Regions from separate parts of the Luteibacter sp. P4_D7_3 genome, predicted to be linked through region 2. Evidence: predicted binding sites of a transcription regulator. Region 2 holds the regulator's gene; each other region holds the start of a gene.
The links. Region 2 encodes FliA, which starts transcription of late flagellar genes. Its sites were predicted from a motif close to TAAAGTTTNNCNNNCNNNGGCCGATAA; they were not measured.
Positions count from the first base shown of each region.

Region 1: the regulator FliA is predicted to act here: its motif matches at 1,266-1,292, upstream of AC1DSN_RS00465 (GGDEF domain-containing protein).
Region 3: the regulator FliA is predicted to act here: its motif matches at 1,180-1,206, upstream of AC1DSN_RS16250 (HD-GYP domain-containing protein).
Region 4: the regulator FliA is predicted to act here: its motif matches at 697-723, upstream of AC1DSN_RS00355 (methyl-accepting chemotaxis protein).

Region 1 is NZ_JBFUIT010000002.1:18,387-20,584, reverse strand. Features, by position in the region: gene AC1DSN_RS00480 (alpha-L-fucosidase) at 1-190, shown strand, start outside; gene AC1DSN_RS00475 (DksA/TraR family C4-type zinc finger protein) at 270-536, shown strand; gene AC1DSN_RS00470 (histidine phosphatase family protein) at 585-1,193, shown strand; gene AC1DSN_RS00465 (GGDEF domain-containing protein) at 1,329-2,198, shown strand, end outside.
Region 2 is NZ_JBFUIT010000022.1:14,668-16,865, forward strand. Features, by position in the region: gene AC1DSN_RS04235 (protein phosphatase CheZ) at 1-238, opposite strand, end outside; gene cheY (chemotaxis response regulator CheY) at 249-650, opposite strand; gene AC1DSN_RS04245 (RNA polymerase sigma factor FliA) at 704-1,435, opposite strand; gene AC1DSN_RS04250 (MinD/ParA family protein) at 1,432-2,198, opposite strand, start outside.
Region 3 is NZ_JBFUIT010000223.1:1,651-3,848, forward strand. Features, by position in the region: gene AC1DSN_RS16250 (HD-GYP domain-containing protein) at 1-1,096, opposite strand, end outside; gene msrA (peptide-methionine (S)-S-oxide reductase MsrA) at 1,278-1,952, shown strand; gene hutU (urocanate hydratase) at 2,061-2,198, opposite strand, start outside.
Region 4 is NZ_JBFUIT010000001.1:80,959-83,156, reverse strand. Features, by position in the region: gene AC1DSN_RS00360 (family 78 glycoside hydrolase catalytic domain) at 1-652, shown strand, start outside; gene AC1DSN_RS00355 (methyl-accepting chemotaxis protein) at 759-2,198, shown strand, end outside.

The DNA.
Region 1 (2,198 bases), on a different contig from region 2:
TCGCATCGCCAGCTACAAAGTTGAAGTGGAGCGCGATGGTGCGTGGGTCGCGCTGGTGTCGGGTGAGAAGCCCTCGCACTACCAGTTCCATGAGGTGCCTCGGACCACGGCCAGCCAGGTGAGGTTGAGTGTGACCGGGCAGCAGCCAGGTATTACCGAGTTCGGCATTTACGATGAACCGCGCGGGTGAGGTGGCATGGTCACGCCCTTTGAAACCAACGGCTTGCCACCATATCGGTACTCTGAGGCTAGCCGCCGGGAGGTGACCCATGGCAACCGGATGGGCGGGCGATACCGCCGTGCAGGACCAGATCGACGCGACCATCGAGGACGCGGTGAAGCGAGCGCGCAGCCACCTGCCGAAGGGGCCGAGCCTCGAGCGTTGCGAGGAATGCGACAAGCCCATTCCCGAAGCACGCCGCAAGGCGGTGCCCGGCGTGCGGCTGTGTGTCGCCTGCCAGGAACAGGCCGATCGCGATAACGCCAGTTTCAGCGGCTACAACCGCCGCGGCAGCAAAGACAGCCAGCTGCGCTGAAACCTCTAGACTATGCCGTTCCCCACACCTGCACGGACGACCCGCGCGATGCTCGAACATGTGATCCTCGCCCGCCACGGTGAGACGGAATGGAATATCGCGGGCCGCGCGCAAGGGCGGGCCGATAGTCCACTCACCGCCGCAGGCATCGAGCAGGCGCAGGCTCTGGGTCGCAACCTCGCCGCACAGGGCGTTGAGCACATCGTCTCGTCGACACTCGGTCGCGCATTGCATACCGCCGAAGTCGTTGCGGAGATCATCGGCTGCGAAGTCAGCGTCGACGAACGCTTCGTCGAGCGCGCCTTTGGTGAACTCGAAGGCCGTTTCGTCGCGGAGGCGCTCGTTGAGAACGCGCAATGGGCAGAGGTGGTTCGCGGTCACGATCCGCTCGCTGCCGCCGGCGGCAGCGAATCGTTGAGCGATGTCGCACAACGCGCACTGCCGGCCCTCGAGGCCCTCCATGTGCTGCCTTATCGCCGCGTCGCCGTCATCACGCATGGTCATTGCCTGACGGCGCTCCTCGGCGCACTGCGCGGCGGCGGCGACTACGCGAGCTATCGCCATGGCAACTGCGCGTACACCCCGCTTACCGTCGCTAGTGAGGCCTATGTGGTCGACCGCTGGAACGTCGACAGCCAGGTGCTCGTCGGCGCCTGATTGCCGCGGCGGACGACGACGCGTAACGTCGCTTGTAATAAAAGCGAAATAACTGATTGCAAACGGTTTTTCTAAAGTATTGTCGCGCTCGGCCGTTACCCCTCGCAGTTCCCCGGCCCTCCGATGACGATGCCTATGAACACCCCTACCGGCGGTCGCGAACCGTCGCTGATCGAGCAGGCCCTGGCGGGAGACTCGCTGACGGCGGTTTTCCAGCCGGTGATTCGTGTGGATACGGGTGAAGTGGTGGCGCACGAAGGGCTGATTCGTTCGTCCTTGCCTCACTTCAACCTCACCCCGCCGGACCTGCTTGACCTTGCGCGCGCGCGCGGGCGCCTCGGCGAGTTCGAGCTCGCGGCGGCGCATTGCGTCGCCACGAGCTTTGCGGCGCGTGCGCTCACCGGTCGCCTGCTCGTGAATCTCAGTGCCCAGGCGATCATGCAGGACGGCGTACGTGCCGAGGACGTGCTCGAAGCACTCTCCATTCCGGGCTTCGACCTGGGCAGGGTAACGATCGAAATCACCGAACGCGACATCGTCGATAACCCGGCGAGGCTGGCCCACGCGCTCGGCTTCCTGCGCGCACGCGGCATTCGCGTCGCGCTGGATGACTTCGGTAACGGGCATTCGAACTTCGAGATGTGGAACGAGGTGCATCCGGAAATCGTCAAGATCGACCGCTACCTCATCAACGGCCTGGCACACAGCGTCGAGCGCCTCGCCATTGTGCGTGCCCTGATCTCGGTGGCTGAAACGCTGGGCGCGGAGCTGGTGGGTGAAGGTGTCGAGGAAGAAGCGGACCTTCTCATGCTTCGTGAGCTCGGCATTCCCTATGCGCAGGGCTTCCTGATAGCGCGGCCGTCCCCCGGCTCGACCATCGAGGCACCGGCGAACGTTATCGCTGCGCTGTCCGTCACCCACGTGCCGGTCCCGCCGCGGCCGCGCGGTCCGGTGTCGGCACGGCCGTTCACAGCCGGCCACATGCTGATCGATGCACCGTGTGTT
Region 2 (2,198 bases):
GGTGTTTGCGCGCATCGCTCATGTTGCCCGGCACGCCATCGCTGGAGATGTCGGAGGCAAGGCGGCGGACCGACTCGTGGAGATCGCGCGCGAGATGGCCCAGGGCCAGGAACAGGTGTTGTTCGCGGCTGCGCAGCAGGCGGTCGAGCGCCTGTTCGAAGGCAACACTGTCATCGGCGTCGAGCAACTCGCGCAGCTCGGGAACGACCTCGTGGCCGGCGGTAAGCATGGTGTTCATTGTCATTCCCTTAGCCCGCAGCCGCGGCGAGTCGTTCGAAGATCTTGTCGAGCTTTTCCTTCAGCGTGACCGCCGTGAACGGCTTGACCACGTAGCCGTTCACGCCACTCTGCGCCGCGGCGATGATCTGGTCGCGATTGTTCTCGGCCGTCACCATCAGCACCGGCATCGACTTCAGCGCGGCATCCGCGCGGATAGCGCGAAGCAGCTCGATGCCCGTCATGTTGGGCATGTTCCAGTCGGTCACCACCAGGTCGAAGGGCTGGGCGCGCAGCATCACGAGCGCCGCGTTGCCGTCTTCAGCCTCCTGGATGAGGGTGTTCGTAAATCCCAGCTCGACCAGGAGGTTCCTGACGATGCGTCGCATGGTGGAAAAATCGTCCACCACGAGGATCTTCATGTTCTTGTCCAAAACTCGTCTCCGCCTGACTGCGCGTTCTTACCGGCGACGGCACCGTAATGCCGTCAATGCTTTTCTTTCCAACCCGTCATGCGTGCGCGGAGGCGGATCAGGGCCTGGCCATGGATCTGGCACACCCGCGATTCGCTCACACCCAGCACCGCACCGATTTCCTTCAGGTTGAGCTCTTCATCGTAGTACAGCGACATCACCAGCTTCTCGCGCTCGGGCAGGCCATCGATGGACTGCGCCAGCGCATCGCGCAAGCCGTCCTGCTCGAAGATCCCTTCCGGACCCGCGGCGTCGGGGTCCGCGACATCGATCGCCGCGCCTTCGTCGCCTTCCGGCGCCGTAAGGCTGAGCAACCGCGCGCTCGCCGCGTCGGCCAGAATCTGGTTGTACTCCATGGCGTCGATACCAAGCCGCTTCATGACCTCGGYGTCTTCGGCATCCCCACCCGTTTCGTTCTCGATCTGCCTCGTTACTTCAGCCACTTCGCGCAACTTTCGATGCACGGAGCGCGGGGTCCAGTCCGTCTTGCGCAGTTCGTCCAGCATCGCGCCACGTATGCGGATACCCGCATAGGTCTCGAAACTGGCCGCGCGAGTCGGCGAGTAATTTCTTGCTGCCTCGAGCAGTCCGATCATTCCGGCCTGCATGAGGTCGTTCGCATCCACGCTTGGCGGCAGCCGACCCATCAGGTGATAGGCGATCCGGCGCACCAGCGGCGCGTGGGTTCGTACCAGTTGATCCGCCGGGATTCGCGTGACTTCAAGGTATTCGGTCGCAACGCTCACAGTGGCAGCCCTCCTCCCAGATGAGACCGCTCGGCAAAAAAGCCGATGCGACCCTGAGCACGGGGTTCGGGTTCACCCCATGTATCGACCGACCTGGCCAAATTCTTGAATCCGACGGCAGATCGGCTGCTCGGCCAGACGTCGACCACGGCCGACTGGCGGCGGATAGCCTGACGCAGGTACTCGTCGTGCGGGACCATCCCCATGAAATCCAAGGAAACATCCAGGAACCGGTTGGTCACCCGGGACAGCTTCTCGAACAACTGGCGGCCTTCCTGGGCGTGGCGGACCATGTTGGCGACGATGCGGAAGCGGTTCACGCCGAACTCGCGGCTCATGACCTTGATCAGGGCATAGGCGTCGGTGAGTGAAGCCGGCTCGTCGCACACCACCACCACCACCTCGTCGGAAGCGGCGGCAAACATGGACACGCTGTCCGAGATGCCGGCGGCGGTATCGACGATCAGGTACTCGGGGGCGATCGGGTATTCGTCGAACGCGCGGATCACGGCAGCGTGCTCGATGYTCGGCAGCTGGGCCATGCGGCGCGCCCCGGACGTGGCCGGAATCACCTTCAGGCCATGCGGCGCCTGGAGGATCAGGTCCTCGATGCGGCACTCGCCCTCGAGCATGTGCCCGAGGTGGCGCGTCGGCTGAAGACCCAGCAGCACGTCGATGTTGGCCATGGCGAGGTCGGCGTCGAGCAGGACGACATCGCGTCCGCCCATCGCCAGTGCCATGCCGAGATTGACCGCCACGGTGG
Region 3 (2,198 bases), on a different contig from region 2:
GCGTGAGCAGGGCCACGCGCGGCTGAAGTCGGCGCGCCTGGTTCTGCACCATGACGATGGCCACTTCGCCGGTATTGAGCTCAACCAGCGAGCCGGTAGGGTACACGCCCAGGCAGGCCTGGAACTGCTCCACCAGCTCGCCCTGGAATTCCCGGTCACGACCGGAGTAGATCTGTCGGATCGCAAGGTGTTGCGAAACCGCCGGGCGATAAGGCCGCGGCGTCGACATCGCGTGGTAGGTATCGATGATCGCCGCCATGCGCCCGGCCAGTGGAATGGCGGTGCCGGCCAGGCCCTGGGGATAGCCGCTCCCATCGAAACGCTCATGGTGGGTCAGGACCATGTCGCGGACTTCCGCATCCACGACCCCCGAATGGTCGAGGATCGCCACGCCTTCGTTTACGTGCTGGCGGGCGAGCTCCCACTCGGCGTCGTTGAGCGGACCACCCCGCTCGAGCATCTCCTCGGGCAGCTGCGACTTGCCCACGTCCATCAGCAGGCCGCCGGCGGCGAGGCTGACGATAGCGTCGTCGGCGAAGCCCATGTGCCGGCCGAAGGCTGCCGCGAGCGTGCTGCAGCCGACGGCGTGCTGGTAGGTGTAGCTGTCGCGCTGGCGCAGGCTCTGCATCCAGAAGAAGGCGTCGCCACTGCGCAGCACGCTCTCCACCATGGGCCGCACGGCGTTTTCCAGGGCGTTCGGATCCAGCGGGCGGCCGGCCTGAATATCCTCGACGATGCGCTCGGCGAAGCTCGCCACGGTGTCGAACGCTTCGCGGGCGCGCGGCATCTCGTCATCGAAGGAGGCGGTATCGGAGTAGCTGTGCCGCGTGACCAGGCGGGTATTCAGGGCCGGGCGTGGCGTCGCCGCGCGCACGGGCGCGGCCGCCGACACGCGCGCTGGCGTGACGCGGCGGTGCAGGTCGACGAAGACGTACTTGCAGAAACGCCGCAGCGCTTCGATGTCCTCTCGAGAGGCGATCGGCACCCCCTGCAACGGAAAGGGCGTGTCCGACCAATCACAATCGAGACGGCTGACATACATGCCGATCTCCAGATCGGTCACGAATACGCGTCTCTCTACCAGGTCGTACGCCACGTTTCCCCTGCCTCCATCGATACCGAGAGCGCGCCATTTTGCCGAATCCGCGCCCGCCCAGCCAACCCACGGTCGTCGGTCCTATATCGGCCGGGACGCCGCTAACTGTAGCCGGGAACCCTGTCAGATTCCTGACGTTCCCCCGGTCTCATCCAGCAGGCCCCCTCCATCGGAGATCCGCATGAACCGCCGTTCCCTGCTCGCCCCGCTCCTGATCGCGCTTACGGCTTGCTCCGCGGCCTCTGCCCGCGACGAAGGCATTCGCCTGCCCGCCCCCACCGTCGACACCGCTGCGGCGCCCGGCGAGGCCACTGCCGTGTTCGCCGGCGGCTGCTTTTGGGGGGTCGAAGGCGTATTCCAGCACGTCCGTGGCGTGAAGAGCGTCCGCAACGGCTACTCCGGAGGCGACGCAGCCCACGCGAACTACGACGACGTGAGCGACGGCGACACCGGCCACGCCGAGTCGGTCCGCGTGGTGTACGACCCGGCCCAGGTCACCTATGGCCAGCTGTTGCAGGTGTTTTTCTCGGTCGCCCAGGACCCCACCCTGCTGAACCGCCAGGGTCCGGATTCCGGCACGCAGTACCGTTCGGCGGTGTTCTATGCCACGCCGGAGCAGAAGAAGGTGGCTGATGCCTATGTGGCCCAGCTGACGGCGGCCCATGCGTTTTCCGCGCCGATCGTGACGCAGGTGACGCCGTTGAAGGCGTTCTACCCGGCTGAGGATTATCACCAGGACTATATGCGGCTGAATCCTGATGCGGCTTATATCGCGATCAATGACCGGCCGAAGGTGTTGGGGCTGGAGCGGATTTATCCGGAGCGGTATACGGCGGCCTGGGCGAATGGGCGCTGAGGCTGGCACCCAATGAGTGCTGAGGCGAGCACCCTATCGCCGATGAATCGGCTCCCACAGTGAGGCCTGCACAGGTCTCGTGTGGGAGCCGCTTCAGCGGCGATGCTTCTACCCTACCATCGGCAGGTTCAACCCCTGCTCCTTCGCACAAGCAATCGCATCCTCATACCCCGCGTCCGCATGGCGCATGACGCCCGTACCGGGGTCGTTCCACAACACACGGGCCAGACGCTTGTCCGCCGCCTC
Region 4 (2,198 bases), on a different contig from region 2:
GCGGGACGCTTTCAATGCGCACTTCCTGGATCGCGCGGCCGGCCGTTATCGCGGCGACGGCGACCAGGGCTACCGGCAGGCCCACAACCTGCTGGCGCTGGCCTTTGGACTGGTGCCCGACGGGTTGCGCGATCGCGTTGCCGCCGGTGTGGCGGCGGATGCGAAGGCTCGTGGCGATCATCTCGATACGGGTGCCTTGGCAACCAAGATCATCCTCCCCGTGCTCACGTCCACCGGTCACGTGGATGAGGCCTGGCGTATCGCGACGCAGGTCACGTTTCCCAGCTGGGGCTACTGGCGAGACAACGGGGCGACCAGCCTGTGGGAGCACTGGAAGCTGGCGTCGCGTTCGCGGGGGCACTATTTCCTCGGCACCGTCGACGACTGGCTGTTCGGCGACGTCGCCGGACTGCGGCCGCTGGCGCCGGGTTGGCAGCGTATCGAGGTACGGCCGGCCGCTACCGCCTGGCTGGACCATGCCTCCGCCGCCGTGATGACGCCTTATGGCGAGGCCTCGGTGGCCTGGCGCAAGGTGGACGGACGGGTGGAACTGGATGTGCATGTGCCGGTGGGGGCCGAGGCGGTGGTGGGATTGCCGGGGCGGTCGGACGCGGTCGTCGGGTCGGGCGACCATCATTTGTCCGCTCCGTAGGCATCGCCGATGAATCGGCTCCTGCCTTGTTCATAAAAGTGCCGTAAAGACCTGCGATTTCCCGCCGCTAATGCATAGACGGGGAAGTAGAGCAGGGTGACGGTCCATGTCCGCATTGAAGAACTGGTTCGGCCGCACGACGTTGAACACGCGGGTGTGGATGGTCATGACCGTGCTGGTGCTGGGCCTTGTCGGCCAGACGGTCATGTCAGGGATCGAAAGCCGCCGCGTGCAGATGGCGGACCTCGCCAATACGCTGGAGCAACATGTGACGGCGGCGATCGCCATCGCGGACGCGTACCACGCTCGTGCGGAGAAGGGACAGACGAGCGATCTCGAAGCGCGCATCGCCGCACTCGATGACATCCAGGCCATGCGCTGGTCCCACAACACCGGTTACGTCTTCGCCTTCGATTCGGCGCTGACCATGCGCATGCATCCGCTGCGCGCCGCCGATATCGGCAAGAACATTCGTGACGACGTGGACGGCAAGGGCTTCCATCAGTACGTGGCCATGCTCGACGCCGATACGAAGGACGGCCACGGCATGACGCGATACACGCAGATCATCCCCAAGACCAACGAGCTGAAAGACAAGATAAGTTACTCGAGCTGGTACAAACCCTGGGACCTGCACTTCATCTCGGGTGCCTACTTCGACGACATCGATGCCGCTTTCCGGGCCCAGTTGGAAAAGGACTTGCTCAAGTCCGCGGCCATCGCGGCGCTCGCCTTGCTGGTGGTCTGGCTGTCGATGAGCAGCATCCGTGCCACGGTGGGCGGCGAACCGCGCGACGCAGTGCAGATCGCCAGCCGCATCGCCGGCGGCGACCTGCGCAACGACGGCGGCGAATACGCACCGGCCAGCCTGCTGGGTGCACTGGAGCGTATGCGCGGCACCCTCTCCTCCATCGTTTCCGAAGTGCAGCAGGGCGCGCACGTGGTTGCCACGACATCCGCCGAGATCGCCCGGGGAAACGACGATCTATCCCATCGTACGCAGGAGCAGGCCTCCAGCCTCGAGGAAACCGCGGCATCGATGGAAGAAATGACGGCGACGGTCAAGCAGAATGCGGAGAACGCGAACGCGGCCGACCGTCTCTCGCGTCACGCCAGGGGCGAGGCGGAGAAGGGCGGCGCCGTGGTTGGCGAAGCCATGGAAGCGATGCGGGAGATCGGCGATTCCAGTCGGCGCATCGGCGACATCGTTGGCCTGATCGACGAGATCGCCTTCCAGACCAACCTGCTCGCCCTCAACGCCGCCGTGGAAGCGGCACGTGCCGGCGAGCAGGGCAGGGGCTTCGCGGTGGTGGCGGCGGAAGTGCGCCGGCTGGCCCAGTCCAGCGCGGCAGCGTCGCGCGAGATCAAGGGCCTGATCGCCGAAAGCGGCGAACGCGTGGAGGTTGGTGCGGCGCTGGTCGAGCGGTCCTCGGTCGCCTTGCGTGACATCGTCGCCAGCGTGAAGAAGGTGACCGACATCGTCGCCGAGATCGCGGCGGCGAGCGCCGAGCAGTCCGCGGGCGTGGATCAGGTGAACCTTGCGATT